2 regions of the Brevibacillus sp. AG genome follow, and region 2 is predicted to be linked to the other one. Evidence: riboswitches for the same ligand, from Rfam matches in the RefSeq annotation. Region 2 holds a riboswitch; the other holds the start of a gene.
What was found. A riboswitch is a leader RNA that binds a small molecule or an ion and turns the genes downstream of it on or off. The one in region 2 is predicted to bind thiamine pyrophosphate.
Positions count from the first base shown of each region.

Region 1: it holds a riboswitch for thiamine pyrophosphate, as region 2 does, so the genes downstream of both, thiS (sulfur carrier protein ThiS) here and thiC (phosphomethylpyrimidine synthase ThiC) in region 2, are expected to answer to the same signal.

Region 1 covers NZ_JAQMYO010000001.1:251,063-258,554, reverse strand. The annotation lists gene POF51_RS01080 (ABC transporter permease) at 1-429, opposite strand, end outside; gene POF51_RS01075 (ABC transporter ATP-binding protein) at 429-1,211, opposite strand; gene tenA (thiaminase II) at 1,196-1,876, opposite strand; gene POF51_RS01065 (acetylornithine deacetylase) at 1,884-3,179, opposite strand; gene POF51_RS01060 (thiazole synthase) at 3,172-3,945, opposite strand; gene thiS (sulfur carrier protein ThiS) at 3,951-4,154, opposite strand; TPP riboswitch at 4,354-4,464, opposite strand; gene POF51_RS01050 (kinase-associated lipoprotein B) at 4,506-4,889, opposite strand; gene POF51_RS01045 (alanyl-tRNA editing protein) at 4,923-6,134, opposite strand; gene POF51_RS01040 (50S ribosomal protein L7ae) at 6,218-6,445, opposite strand; gene POF51_RS01035 (LysM peptidoglycan-binding domain-containing protein) at 6,542-7,492, opposite strand, start outside.
Region 2 covers NZ_JAQMYO010000002.1:490,376-497,867, reverse strand. The annotation lists gene ylbJ (sporulation integral membrane protein YlbJ) at 1-535, shown strand, start outside; gene coaD (pantetheine-phosphate adenylyltransferase) at 537-1,016, opposite strand; gene rsmD (16S rRNA (guanine(966)-N(2))-methyltransferase RsmD) at 1,063-1,629, opposite strand; gene POF51_RS07395 (hypothetical protein) at 2,072-2,215, shown strand; gene ku (non-homologous end joining protein Ku) at 2,339-3,298, shown strand; gene POF51_RS07385 (cation diffusion facilitator family transporter) at 3,359-4,240, opposite strand; TPP riboswitch at 4,490-4,602, shown strand; gene thiC (phosphomethylpyrimidine synthase ThiC) at 4,754-6,508, shown strand; gene POF51_RS07375 (hypothetical protein) at 6,524-6,694, shown strand; gene POF51_RS07370 (DUF1904 family protein) at 6,743-7,072, opposite strand; gene POF51_RS07365 (ATP-dependent DNA ligase) at 7,470-7,492, shown strand, end outside.

The DNA.
Region 1 (7,492 bases), on a different contig from region 2:
GTCCGTCGAGCGAAGTCCATCATACGTGTTGACGACGATCGGAAAGAAAGTAAACAGAATCGTAACAGCGATTTTTCCAGATAAATCATACCCGAACCACAAAATAAATACGGGTGATAATGCAATAATGGGGATCGTTTGGGAGATGACGATATACGGATAGACCAAGCGCTCGACAATCCGACTGCGAATCATCGCGAAGGCAAGAGAGATTCCAAACACAATCGAGATCGATAGCCCTAGTAACACTTCCTGTAACGTCGCCCAAAGATGGACACCTACTAGAGAGGCACGTAAATCCCACAAAGACACAACGACAGCGCTAGGCGGCGGTAAAATGAATGGCGGCACTCCGAAGAAGCGACATACCGCTTCCCACACCAGGAGAAAAATGGCGATGGAGATGCCAAACCAGATGCCTCTCCCCATCATGCTTCTCTCCTCAACGGCTTCGTTGCTGCTTGGCGCTCCTGTCGCAGCAGTTCCCAAATTTGTTCACGCAATGCCAAAAATCCGGCTTGATTGCGACTGCTTGCCGTCCGAGGTCTGCTTACCGGAACGGTTAATTCGATCGGCTTGGTGATCGGACTACCCGAAAGCACGATAATACGATCTGCAAGTAAAATGGCTTCGTCGATGTCATGTGTAATCATCAGCATCGTACTGCCTGTTTCCTGCCACTTTTCCATCAGCCACTCTTGCATGTCCATTCTCGTAATTCCATCCAATGCACTAAACGGCTCATCCAACAGCATCATCTCTGCACCAGAAAACAACGCGCGCAAAAAGGAAACCCGCTGACGCATCCCACCGGAAAGCTGGGCTGGATAGCTGTCAGCCCAATCCTGGAGCCCGTACCTTGGCAATTGCTGTCTGACGCGCTCATGCGCTTCTTTTTTCTTCATACCTTTGATTTCTAGCGGCAAAGCTGCATTTTCGACAATCGTACGCCATGGCATGAGCTGATCGCGTTGGGGCATATAGCCGACCTGCCCCAAACGATTTGCAACTGCTACACTGCCTAGTCTGATTTCGCCTTGCCCCGGCTCAAGAAGACCTGCGATGAGTTGAAACAAGGTGCTTTTCCCGATCCCGCTTGGACCGATCAAACTGACGAACTCTCCTTTTTCCACACGCAGATCAAAATGATCGAGAATCTGCTTGTCGCCATACGAAAAGCTGACGTCGGCGAAAGCTAGTTGTTCTCCCACGGCCACATTTCCTCTCTGTAGGACATGTCCCAGAACATGTACTCCATTTTGGAGGTATTGACAAAATACTCTTCCAGTTTGGCCAGCTCTTGCTCGCTCTTTCCTTCCGCCAATTGGTTCATGATATCCATCAGCCAGATCGCCAACTGCCCAAACTCATCGGAGCTGTACATGCGTACCCATTCCCCGTACAGTTCGTGTTCCAACGCCCCTTCTACTTGTGCCAAGCGCTTGCCGATTTCCCAATAGCTCCATGTGCATGGGAGTAGTGCACTCACCAATTCTGCCAACGACCCTTGATGAGCGACACGCAGCATGTAGCTGGTGTATCCCAGCATGACAAACGAAGGCTCTGTCGCTTCCAGCTCCGCGCGAGAGATGCCAAATCGCTCAGCATACTGACGATGCAGCTCCATCTCTGTGTTCAGCGTCGATTCTTGCAAAGCAGCGAATCTGGAGCTTGTTTCCAGATCGTACGCCTTCACACTCGCAATCGCGAACATTTTCGCATAATCAATCAGATAGATGTAGTCTTGTTTCATATAATATTTGAATGCTCCAACGGGCAGGCTGCCATCTCCAAGTCCGGTGACAAAAGGATGTTGATGGACACGCTCCCAGATCGGGGCTACACTTTTTCTCAAACGATCAGTAAAGGTTGTCATGCGATACTCACTCCTTCGCTTCCTTTGGGGTATTGCACCAGGTCGCAATAAATCGGGCCATAATCTGGGCAAAATGAACAAGCTGGTCAGGATCAATGGATTCATCTACGGCATGTGCATACGTGAGCTCACCGGGTCCGAATAGTACAGCTGGAATGCCTGCTTGCGCAAACCAGCCTGCATCCGTCACCGTAGGCGACATATTAACGACAGGCGCTTGATGCATGTGACTTTCATAGACGGATTGCAGCGTTGCCAACCCCGGATGTTCCGTATCCAACTCCAGTGAAGGGAAGATTTCACCGCGCTCCTCAATCATCGAACGTCCGCCCCACCGGAATGTTGGAGGATTGTCTCTCAACCAAAGATCAGCTGCTGCTGCACGCCCGACATGATCCTCGATCTCTCGGATGATCTCTTCGTAGGATTCATTTGGATAAAAATGAACGGTAATCCATAGTGCGCAACGGTCTGCGATGAACGCAGCGTGACGACCACCCTCGATGACTGCGGGATTGATCGTATTGCTGCCTGGTGGAAAACCGGGGTAGGACTTCATGACAGCCCAATCCCGCTCCAGCTCCTGTAGTGCGTTGATCACCTTCGTCATTTTTTCAATGGCAGAAGCTCCCCGTACGCGTCCGCCTGCATGAATGGTCTGTGCGCGCATTCCGTCATGCAGCGTCGTCGGACTCTCAATCGTGATCCAGCATGTGATGACCCCACCCTGTCCTTGCATTTGGAGATTGCTCGTATCCACTACAACGGCGTAGTCAGCTTGATAGCCTCGCTCGATGGCGACCAATGTCCCCGCTTCACCCGCTTCTTCTCCGATGACGGATTGAAAGAGCAGATCGCCTTGGAGCTCCATTCCGTGTTCGCGCAGCATTTGGATCGCAAACAAACTCGCTGCCAGTCCACCTTTCATATCCGCAACACCACGGCCGTACAGGCGCCCATCTTTGCCATGTGTCAGAGTAAACGGTGGATAGGTCCACCCCGTATCATCTCCGACTTCAGCCACATCGATATGCCCGTTGACAATCAAACTGTTTGCCTGACTAGAAGCACTCCCTGATAACCGGCCGACGATATTGTCGTCTCCTGGATATACCGTCCAGCGATCGACCTCGAATCCCATCGCTTGCAGTCTGTAGGCGATTACTCCTTGTGCGGCATCGCTGTTTCGCGCGGGAGGACTCACAGTCGGATGAGAAACGAGCTCTGCCAGTAATGCGAACAGCTCTTCTTTGCGGCTGGCAATCGATTCTACCGCTTCTGTCAGTCGATCCACGCTACTCAATCATCCCTTCAGTCGGGCTACTTGCGGACGCGTAACGCTTTTTCGCGATACGGCCTGCCAGGAAGCCTTTGCGACCTGCTTCCACTCCGAGCTTCATCGCTTCTGCCATCAAGACAGGATTGTCAGCGAGAGCGACTGCTGTATTCAACAAGACACCGTCAGCACCCAGTTCCATCGCTTTCGCGCAGTCTGCTGGCGCGCCAATTCCTGCATCGACGATAATCGGTACCTTAGCATCCTCGATGATAAAGCGGAGGTTGTTTTCGTTGACAATCCCTTGTCCGGAACCAATTGGTGACGCACCTGGCATAACCGCATGTACGCCAACTTCTTGTAAACGTCTAGCAAGAATCGGGTCGTCATTGGTGTAGGTCAGTACGATAAAGCCTTCTTCCACCAAGATTTTCGAAGCCTCGAACGTACCAATCGGGTCAGGGAGAAGGGTTTTCGGGTCTCCAATGACTTCGACCTTGATCATGTCACACAATCCTGATGCTTTAGCCAAACGAGCAATGCGCACTGCTTCTTCAGCGGTATAGGCACCTGCTGTATTAGGTAGCAAGGTGAATTTTTTCAAATCGAGCTGTTCCAAAAAGTTTGGTTCTTGCGGATTTTCCAAATTCAAGCGACGAATCGCAAATGTCAAAATCTCTGCTTCCGACACCTCTACCGCTTTCCCTTGTGTATCCAAATCAGCGAATTTACCTGTCCCGAGAAGCAAACGGGAGCGAAACTCGTAAGGTCCAATTTTCAATGTATCCATCATGATGATCATCCTCCTCCGACAAAATGAACGATTTCTATGCGATCTCCGTCTGCAATCGGTGTTTGTTCGTACGCGGAGCGATCAATAATTTCACCATTTCGTTCTACGACGACAATCTTCTCTTGCAGGGAATAAGAAGCAAGCAAGGCTCGCACTGTCGTGATCTCTTCCGCCAACTCTACTTTTTTCCCATTCAGCTGAACAATCATTGATTACCTCCTTCTACTGGAAAAAAACGGCTTCTCCCGCCTGCCTGAGTCGATTCAGACAAACAGAAGAAGCCGTATACCCATCCCATCTCCCCAGACGAATGGCATAAAAAAACCATCCGCCTCGGATGGTTAAGTGAGATCTGATCATGCATGCACGCAAACAAGCATAGTTCTGCTCGGATGCGACACCGTGATACTGATTCCAAATACCTCTTCCTCCGCTGGCATGACCCAGGTCAGGTTCAACGGTCAGTAACACACTCGTTACAATCTCAGCCAACGTTGCTTGGCCCCCGTTTGGTAGTAAAGCTATGCAATTGTCGTACATTCGAGTACTACAGTACCACTCTATTTCGTGTTTGTAAAGGCTTCCTTGTGCATCTTTTCCAGCTCAACGAGACAACGCTCTGCCCAAGCTGCCATTTTCGAAAGCTTTTCCATTTCTCTCTCCATCGCCTGACGCACAGATTCCTTGTAGTCCGGAATCGCGCCATTATAGCGAATGACCCCTTGGACAGGCGTCATGAATTTTTCCATGTAAGAGAGTGCTGGACGCTGGTGAAACAGCGGCACATCTACTTCGTAGGAAGAATGCAAATCGCCTTGCGTCGGGTATTTAGTAACGGCCAACACTTTTACCAGCAGCTTCGAATCGTGGATTTCCAATACTTCTGCAATATATTCTCCAGTTCGCTGCGCCACGCGAACGATATCTCCCGGATTCCAGTTCATCGCGGTTTCCTCCTTTTATTCAATCAAATGTATTTACATGAGTGAGGCTTCCAGCAGTTTGCGAGCATGCAGCAATACTTCTTCCGCATCCACTACTGACTGACCACCACCCTGTGCCATAGCAGGATTTCCTCCGCCTTTTCCTTCAATGACCGGCAAGGTTTCTTTCAACACTTGATTGATAGCTACGTTGACTTCTTGCCCACGAGCAAACACGATTTGCATTTTGTCTTCGGTAGTAGCAGCTAAAAGGCAAATCGCATCTGGCGCCAGAGCAGTAGCCAGCTGTGCGAACTGCTGAAGCTGTTGAATGGTTTTGTCCGTGAAGGTATGCATAATGAGGCGAGAATGACCGAGTTGGCTAGCAGCAGATAGTTGTTGATTGACTTCCACCTCTAAGAGCTGCTTATCCACTTCTGCCAATTTTGCCTTCAAGGTGTCACGTTCTGCAAGGAGGCGTTCCGTCTGTGCGATCAGTTCACCTTCATTGGTAGCGAGCAGCTTCGCCGTATCACGAACGACAGCTTGCTTTTGGTTGTAGTCCCGCAAAGCTCGCCAGCCACAGATGAATTCCAGACGAATGTTTCCGCGATGTCGCTCCCAGCCCAAGATCTTGATCATCCCGACTTCGCCCGTACGTGCAGGATGTGTTCCTCCGCATGGGTTGTAATCAAACTCAGGAATCATCACGACACGAATATTTTCAGTAACGGTCGGCTGTTTTTTCAAGGGCAGCGTTGCCAATTCCTCGTCATCAACGAACCGCGCTATGATGGGGTGGTTTTCCAGAACAATCTGATTCGCTCGCTTCTCTACCTTCTCCCATACATCTGTTGTCAACTCATCTAGTCGTACATCAATGGTGACACGTTCTTTGCCCAAGTGAAAGGCAACGGTCTCCGCTTGCACGACTTCCAGGAAGGAAGCAGATAAAATGTGTTGTCCAGCATGCTGTTGCATATGATCGAAGCGACGGTCCCAATCGATGTGACCCGTTACTTCCGCTATGCTTTTAGATAAGGGAGCTTCCAGTCTATGGCGAATTTCGCCTTCTACCTCTTCCACATCTACCACACGAATCTCTTCCAATACGCCCAGATCGGAAGGCTGTCCACCTCCAGTAGGGTAAAAAGCCGTTTGATTTAGTACCACGTAAGGTGTCCCATCTTGCTCGACACCAGCCCTCGTCACCTGGGCCGAAAACGTTCTCGTATAGGCATCCTGATAATAGAGTCTGTCGTCCATCGTTACTCCTCGCTGCATGGAACCATGGTTCCAGCCTGATTCTCCCACTTGGGGGCAAAACAAAAAAAACGTATGTATAAAACTTAGCCAAACAAGTGATCCATTTGTGTTTCACGCTCTTGGCGCTCCTCTGGGCTTGCCAGGTCATACTTTTTCAATAAATGAAACAGCTCATTTAGACGCTCTTGGCTGAGTTCGCCATTCAACTGATTCTTGAATTGACTCACACGCAACTCCGACAGATGTGGAGCTTGTTCTGCCAGTTTTTTGAGTACGTCCTCATGGCTGTGATCCAATTTGCATTCTCCCATGATTTCTCCCCTTTTCCTTACTGTCATCTTCATCATACCATGATTTTTCATTCGAAAAAAAGGCGTACAACCCGCGATGGAATGTACGCCAGATGACTATGCACGCTTACGGACGCGAAAGTTCTCCTCGATCAACAGCCAATTTTGCGGAAATGGCAAACCGAGTTTCCAGTAGCTGACGCCTCTCAAACCAAGTTGTTTAACTAGATTGAACTTAGCTTGGATCGACCGCGCATCCTCAAACCACACCTGATGTTGCTTGCCTTGATCATCGGTGTACGTAAAAAACGGAGCCTGTGCGCGATAGTCATACCGGATCACTGCATTATGCTGCGCAGCCAAAGCAATTGCGGCTTGTGGACTCAGAGCTTTCGCTGTCGTTCCTCGCTCGTACGGTAAGGTCCAGTCGTATCCGTACAGATTTTGGCCCATCAAAATTTTTTCGGCTGGTATTTCGGTAATAGCGTACTGTAAAACACGCCGCACTGGTCCGATCGGAGAAACCGCCATGGGAGGACCACCACTATAGCCCCATTCATACGTCATGATCACGACAAAATCGGCAAGCGCTCCTATCGCTTTGTAATCATGGGCGGAATACCATTTGCCAGCTTGCTCGGCACTCGTCTTCGGTGCGAGCGCAACAGACATCATCAACCCTGCTGCATGTATACGGTCCCTTGCTTTTCGCAAGAAGTTCGCGTACGCTTCTGCACCTGTTGTGGGCAATGCTTCCAGATCAAAATGGATATCCCCCATTCCCAGCTCACGGGCGGTCGCGAGAATATTATCCAACAATTTGTTCTGGAGCTCTTGATCGTTCAGGATGAGTGCGCCCAGTTCCGTACTGAACTGACCTTTTTCCAAATTCGTCACGACCATCATAAGTAGTACTTGGTTTTCTTTTGCGATCGCCGGAAAATTGTTCAGCGTTGGTCGATCGAGGGTGCCATCCCGTTTGATACGAAAGCTAAACGGTGCCAAATACGTCAGATGAGGGGCAGCCGTCCGAACATCCGCTTCCATCGCTGGTGGGACAGTGCGGCG
Region 2 (7,492 bases):
CTTAATTCAACTATTCTCCACGATTCATCTGACACAGATCATCAGTACGCTTCTCTCAATCATTCTCGGTCCCTTTGGTTTTCCACCAGCCTTTTCCCAAGCAATCGTGGCTGGTTTGTTCGAAGTAACCCTCGGCGCACAGGCTGCGAGCATTGTGCCTGATGAAGTTTCCTTGGTCTGGAAAGCAGCGATTGCCAGTGCTGTATTGTCCTGGGGCGGTTTGAGTGTTCACGCGCAGGTCGCGAGTATCTTGAGTGAAACGGATATTCGCGTCGCCCCTTACTTGATTGCCAGAGCGCTGCACGCTTTGCTAGCTGCGATTTTGACCTTTGTCTTTTGGGGACCTCTTGCCACAGTCAGTTCCTGGTTCATGGAGAAAGCCGTCCCTGTATTTGTACATGTGAAATCCGAGATTCCGGCGACGAGCTGGTGGGAGACCCTGCTACTATCAGGGGGAATCGCCATCGGCGTCGGTGCCATTCTGGTGTGTACCAGCCTGACTCTTTCGCGCATGAACCGCAGCAAGACGCGATAATCTACTCGGCCATTTTTCGCTTCAGTGCCTCTTCTACGACTGGCGGCACCAAATCGGCGACACTCGCCTTGTATTTCGCAACTTCTTTCACAATACTTGAGCTCAAGTACGAATATTGATTGTTCGTCATCATGAAAAACGTTTCAATATTTTCATCGAGCTTTTTATTAATCGAGGCGACTTGCATCTCATATTCAAAATCAGAAACAGCACGAAGGCCACGAATGATCACCTGTGCGCCCTTTTTGTTCATATAGTCAATTAACAAACCGTCAAAAGAGTCCACTTCTACATTTTTCATGTCAGCCGTTGCTTGACGAAGCAAATCGACGCGCTCTTCTACGCTGAACAATGAGTTTTTCTTCGAATTGATTAAGACGGCAACAATGACCTTATCAAAAACGTTGGCACCCCGCGCAATAATGTCGAGATGCCCATAAGTAACAGGGTCGAAGCTTCCTGAACATACGGCGATTGCCATAGCGGGTTATCCTCCCTTAGTGCTCTTTTGCACCTTGATTTGAAAGTTAGGCTTGTGGCTCCAAATCGTAATAATACACGGTAACGGCCGTATCCCCATACTTAGCCGCTCGGTCCTTCACACAATGACCAATCGCATCTGGAAAGGAGTCTGCGATATCATGCTCAGTCACGATCCACGCTCCGTCCGCCAACATTCCCAGCTCCTGCAACATCTCAATTTCTTCGACAATTTTCTGCTGGGCGTATGGCGGATCTAAAAAGACGAGATCAAATTTTTGATTGCGCGTACTCAGTGTGCGAATGGCGCGGTCCGCATCCATCCGATATAGTTCTGCATAATCGTCCAGCCTGCAAGTGCTGACGTTTTGTTTTACTACAGCAAATGCTTTTTGATCTCGCTCCACAAAAACAGCTCGATCTGCTCCCCTACTCAATGCCTCGATTCCGAGACCACCTGTTCCTGCGTATAGGTCCAATGCCCATCCGCCATCGAAATACGGACCAATCATATTAAAAATCGATTCTTTGACTTTATCGGTTGTCGGTCTCGTTCCTTTCCCCGGAACTGCTGCCAACCGTCTTCCTCTGTGTTCTCCAGCGATGACTCGCATACTCATTTCACCTGTCTGCTTTCCTATGTATGTTGTATGACGCGATTTTCTAAGACTGAGAATGATATCATACTATCACAACTGCATACACCCGTAAAATTAGCAACTGGAAAAATTTATGTACAAGAAAGGTATACAACCCCATTCGATTGGAAAAGATGTTGAATAGCGACGCAACGGTGTCGCTGACAACCGCGGAGAAGACTTACGTTTCCCCATAAGCTCTTCCTCCGGTTTCTCCTCTCCCATAATTGAAAGGCTGTTCACTTTGGCGCACGACGTGTCTGATAGGAGCATTTCGTGCCATCGCTCCCTTCATCGGGAGGAGTTGAACGGCTGCCCCTCGTCATTTGGCGATGGGGTATTTTTTTGTGTGCAGCGCATACTACATGTACCTGTAACACCCCCTACATGTAGATTGCCTGAAAGGAGTGAGTCGTTCATGGCAGAAAAACGACCGTCTGCACAAAAGTTGAAGGCGTCCAAAGCCCAATCCATTGCGGACCGTACTGGCAAAGATGTCGAGCTGGCGCGAGACATGCAATCGCGTGCAGATCAATCGGACATCGTCAAACATGGGCAGTAGCTATACAAGAAGTCAGCCGTATCAAATCGGCTGGCTTTTTACTTTTCCACCTTCAATTCCCTCGGCACTTCTTCTATGCGGTTACAGATACTATTCAAAAATAGCTGTGAAGGAGGTATCCGCATGCATACGGTGTGGAAGGGCTCGATCAGCTTCGGCCTTGTCAATATACCTGTCCGCATGTTTACTGCAACCGAAGAGCGCGATATTCGCTTTCGCCAACTGCATAAAGAGTGTAATACCCCGATCAAGTACACGAAAATGTGCCCGCACTGCCAGCGCGAGGTCGATACGAGCGAAATCGTCCGTGGCTTCGAATATGAAAAAGGACATTTTGTCATGATTGACGATGAGGATCTGGAAGCCATTACGCCAGAAACACGCAGAGCCATTGAAATACTCGACTTCGTAGACTTGTCGGAGATCGATCCCGTTTATTTTCATAAAAGCTATTTCCTTTCCCCACAAGACACTGGTGAAAAAGCATACGCCCTGCTGCGCTCCGCCATGGAACAGACAGGCAAGATCGGCGTTGCACAGGTGACGATGCGCAATCGGCAAAGCCTGGCCGTTATCCGACTGTATGAGCATTGCATCATGCTGGAGACGATCTTCTATCCGGATGAAGTACGTCCCGTCAGTCAAGTGCCTGCCTTGCCAGAAGCCACTGTTCCATTGGCCGAAAACGAACTAAAGATGGCAACTGAGCTCATTAGCAATATGACGATCCCTTTTGATCCGGCAAAATATACGGATGAATATCGATCTGACCTACAAAAACTGATTGAGAAAAAACTGGAGGGTCAGGAGATCGCTACTGCACCTACCGTTGCAAGAACCAATGTAATTGATCTCATGCAGGCCCTAAAAGAAAGCTTGGAGTCTACAGCTGGTCAAGCCGCAGTACCCATCAAAATCGAGCCTGAACTGACTCCGTCAAAGCCTGCGCGAAAACGCACCACTGCTGCCTCCTCGTCCGAAAAAGAGCAAGCATCGAAAAAGGAGACCGCAACCGGTCAAAAAAAGAAAACGACTACTTCTACAACCAAAACACTGCGCAAAAAGAAGGCAACCCCTGTTTAATCTGCACATAAAAAAACCTGCCCACTCTGGACAGGTTTTTTTGTATTCACATATAGACATCTAGCTTGGCGCCATCTTCCTGCATGGTTCAATATGGATATGAACAGCGTTAATGCGGTGAATCTTGCGCATCTGTTCTTCAATTTTCTCGGTGATGGTGTGGCTCTCCACCACATTCAGACCTGGATCTACATGGATGACAACATCAACCAGCACGCTGCTTCCGTGGTAGCGGGCTTTGATGTCACTGATATCCTTAACTCCCGAAATCGAGGAAATGGTAGCCCGCAGGTCCGCAAGCTCGCTCTCGTCAAAGCCATCTGTCAAACGGTGAGTTGCTTCCCTGAAAATGTCCCAAGCAGTTTTCAAGATGATGAGACCAACAACAAAAGCAGCTAAAGGATCGAGCCAGTGCAATTGAAATTGTGCGCCAGCTACCCCGATAAACGTCCCGATACTGACGAATGCGTCTGAACGGTTGTCAGCTGCCGCTGCATTTAGTGCTTGGCTGTTTGTTTTGATGGCGAGCTTTTTATTGTAGCGATAAACGCCAAGCATTATGACTGCAGTCGCAAGTGCTGTCCACCCTGCCAACAGGTCAGGAGCCGTATGATGTGGGTCCAACAAGGATGGTACGGCATTCGTAACGACTTGAACTCCGACAAATAGCATAATAAATGATGCGACAAGTGCTGAAATCGTCTCCGCCCGAAAATGACCATACGGGTGATCTTTATCAGGTGGTTTCCTTGCAATTCGCAGCCCGATCAAAACAGCAATCGATGCGACGACATCCGTTGAGTTGTTAAGACCGTCGGCCATTAAAGCTTCTGACGCAGTGACATACGCAACTCCTATTTTTAATACAGAGCAAAATATGTAGGCGAAAATACTCACCCACGCTCCACGTTCTCCTTGTTTTAGATCCGAATAGACATCCATACCTCATCACCTCAAAATACTTCTCCAGCCTGCTTCGACAACGCGGAAAATCAAAGCGCTGGAAGCAATTGCTTTTTTTCGAACTTCATCGTAACAGATAGGATTCATGTGGGTCTACAGAAACAGTTTTAGTCCGATTCATGAGAATAGGGGGGAGGAAAATGTGTTGCACACCCGCAATTTTTTCGCTGGAAAATTTCCCTTGAAATTAAATGGACTTCCCGTTATCCTATTCTTGCAATCCAAAATACAAAAAAGCACGGGAGCTTGGAAATCACCAGGCTGAGAGGATGGTACTGTGCCATCGACCGTTGAACCTGAACTGGGTAATGCCAGCGGAGGAATGTCATATACGACACGAAAAGATGCGTGTATCTTTTTAGGATACCCGTTTCTTCTCTACTCTCGCGTTGGCGTCGCATATTGTTTATGCGGCGCTTTTTCGCGGGCAGTTTCTTTCGCCTCCCTAAACGGTTCTCGCTTTCGTGCAACCAAATCAAGGAGGTTTTTTTTATGTCATTGGTGTCCTCTTTTCCAGGAAGTCGCAAAGTATACGAAACAGGTAGTCGTGCGGACATCCGCGTCCCGATGCGCGAGATTTCCCTTCATCCTACCGAAGGATTGTCTGGCTCCACACCCAATCCCCCTCTTCGCGTGTACGATACGAGTGGCGAGTACACCGCAACGGGTTACATTCCTGACATTCAAGTAGGACTGCCCTCCATCCGCCACGAGTGGATCGATGAGCGACATGATGCGGAAACGTATGTCGGTCGCGAACCACAACTAGTCGACGACGGCATCCGAAACGAAGAAAAGGCAGCCACCCTCCCCACTTTCCCTCGAGAGGGCTACAAACCAAAACGGGCAAAGTCAGGAAAAAATGTTACCCAGCTTCATTATGCCCGAAAAAATATCATCACACCGGAAATGGAATACGTTGCCATTCGCGAGGGAGTCTCCCCTGAATTTGTACGGGCAGAAATCGCCGCTGGACGTGCGATCCTCCCTTCTAACCTCAATCATCCTGAAAGCGAGCCGATGATCATTGGCCGTAACTTTCATGTCAAAATCAATGCCAACATCGGAACGTCAGCTGTCAGCTCTTCGATGGAAGAAGAAGTCGAAAAAATGATTTGGTCGGTCCGTTGGGGTGCCGACACCATCATGGACCTCTCGACGGGAAAACATATACACACCACGCGGGAGTGGATTATCCGCAATAGTCCTGTTCCAGTCGGTACTGTCCCGATATATCAAGCACTTGAAAAAGTAAATGGGAAAGCCGAGGATTTGACATGGGAGGTTTACCGAGACACCTTGATTGAGCAAGCAGAACAAGGCGTCGATTACTTCACGATTCATGCTGGTGTTCTATTGCGCTACATTCCTATGACAGCTAACCGTGTTACTGGTATCGTCTCTCGCGGTGGATCGATTTTAGCCGCATGGTGCCTGGCCCATCATGAGGAAAACTTTTTGTATACGCATTTTGCTGAAATTTGCGAAATTCTGAAGGCCTATGACATTTGTGTATCGCTCGGAGATGGACTACGTCCTGGCTCCATCGCGGATGCGAATGACGAGGCGCAGTTCGCGGAGCTTGAAACATTGGGAGAACTCACAAAAATTGCGTGGGAACACGACGTACAAGTCATGATTGAAGGTCCTGGTCACGTCCCCATGCATCTCATTCGCGAAAATATGGATAAACAGTTATCCATTTGCCATGAGGCTCCTTTTTACACGCTTGGGCCACTCACGACCGACATCGCTCCCGGCTATGATCACATTACTTCAGCGATTGGCGCCGCCATGATTGGATGGTTCGGAACAGCGATGCTCTGCTACGTAACACCCAAGGAGCACCTTGGCCTACCCAATAAAGAGGATGTACGCAATGGTTTAATCGCATACAAAATCGCAGCGCATGCCGCTGATCTCGCAAAAGGACATCCGCGGGCGAAACTGCGAGACGACGCCTTATCCAAAGCTCGCTTTGATTTTCGCTGGAACGATCAATTCAATTTGTCTCTGGACCCAGAGCGCGCCCGCGAATATCACGATGAAACGTTACCAGCAGAAGCCGCCAAATCCGCCCATTTTTGTTCCATGTGCGGACCTAAATTTTGCAGCATGAAAATATCGCACGACATTCGTCACATCGCCAATGAACAAGGCGCTACCCAAGATCCCGCCATTCTTTCCGGGATGCAGGAAAAATCGCGTGAGTTCCGCGAACAGGGAAGCCGCTTGTACCAGTCGTAATGAAGGGGGATGCCTATGGAGGAAGCCAGTCGTTTACGCGAAAAGATCATTCGACTAGAGGCTGAGCTAGAGCAATCTAAACAGCAATTGAGGCTGATTCAACAGGACTGCAGCCACGTCTATATCGAGACTCCACTTACGCGAACATGCTCCAAGTGCCTGCAAACCGAAAGCCTCTATTATTAATAGAAAAAGGTCGAAATCCCTTTGAAGGATCTCGACCTTTTTTCTTGCTTATTTCGTCATTCCAACTTGCAACGGAAGTCCTTCTTTATAATAGAGAGTGGGCGATAGCAGAATGAAGAAAATATGGATATGCAGAAAGCCTTGCTTCTTCAAAATGCCGTGTATGGCACTAGCAATCGCGTCATGTTGCTTTTGTTCACGGGGAAACATCATGATCTCTACAGACAAAGGACTGTTCGTCAATTGCTCTACAGAAAGCAGCTCCAATTTCACCTTTTCCTGAGCTACCTCAGCAATTTTAGAAAACTCTTCTATAAGAATCTGAGAAATGGGCTCTATGTCTTGCTTCGCAAAGCCTTTAAACCGAAGAAACGGCAAGTCAATTCCTTCTTTCGTAAATGAGTTCGCACAGTCATTATAAACAAGTCTCTAATTGTATATCAATGAAAAAAGGATTAAAGAAAGTGAACAACAAACATTCCCAACCCGAGTTAGACACAAAAAGGGCCATATCAGAGAACAGCTCCCTTCCCATGAGGTGTGGTGGACGTACCACGGAAGGAGGAAGCAGTTCAACCAGATACAGCCCAATCCGCTAACCCATCAGTTACTTAATACAAGTAGTATAGCTTGAATTCAATACTTAATCAATAAAAAAGTTTCGTAAAATTCTCACAAGAATGCATCCGCCATCACCACTCGTATAGATCATGCCCATCCGTGAAACTGTATTAGAAAACTGGGCAAGTCCCAACTAAACATAGAGGTGGCAGCCATGGAACTAACTCCGCTTTTTCC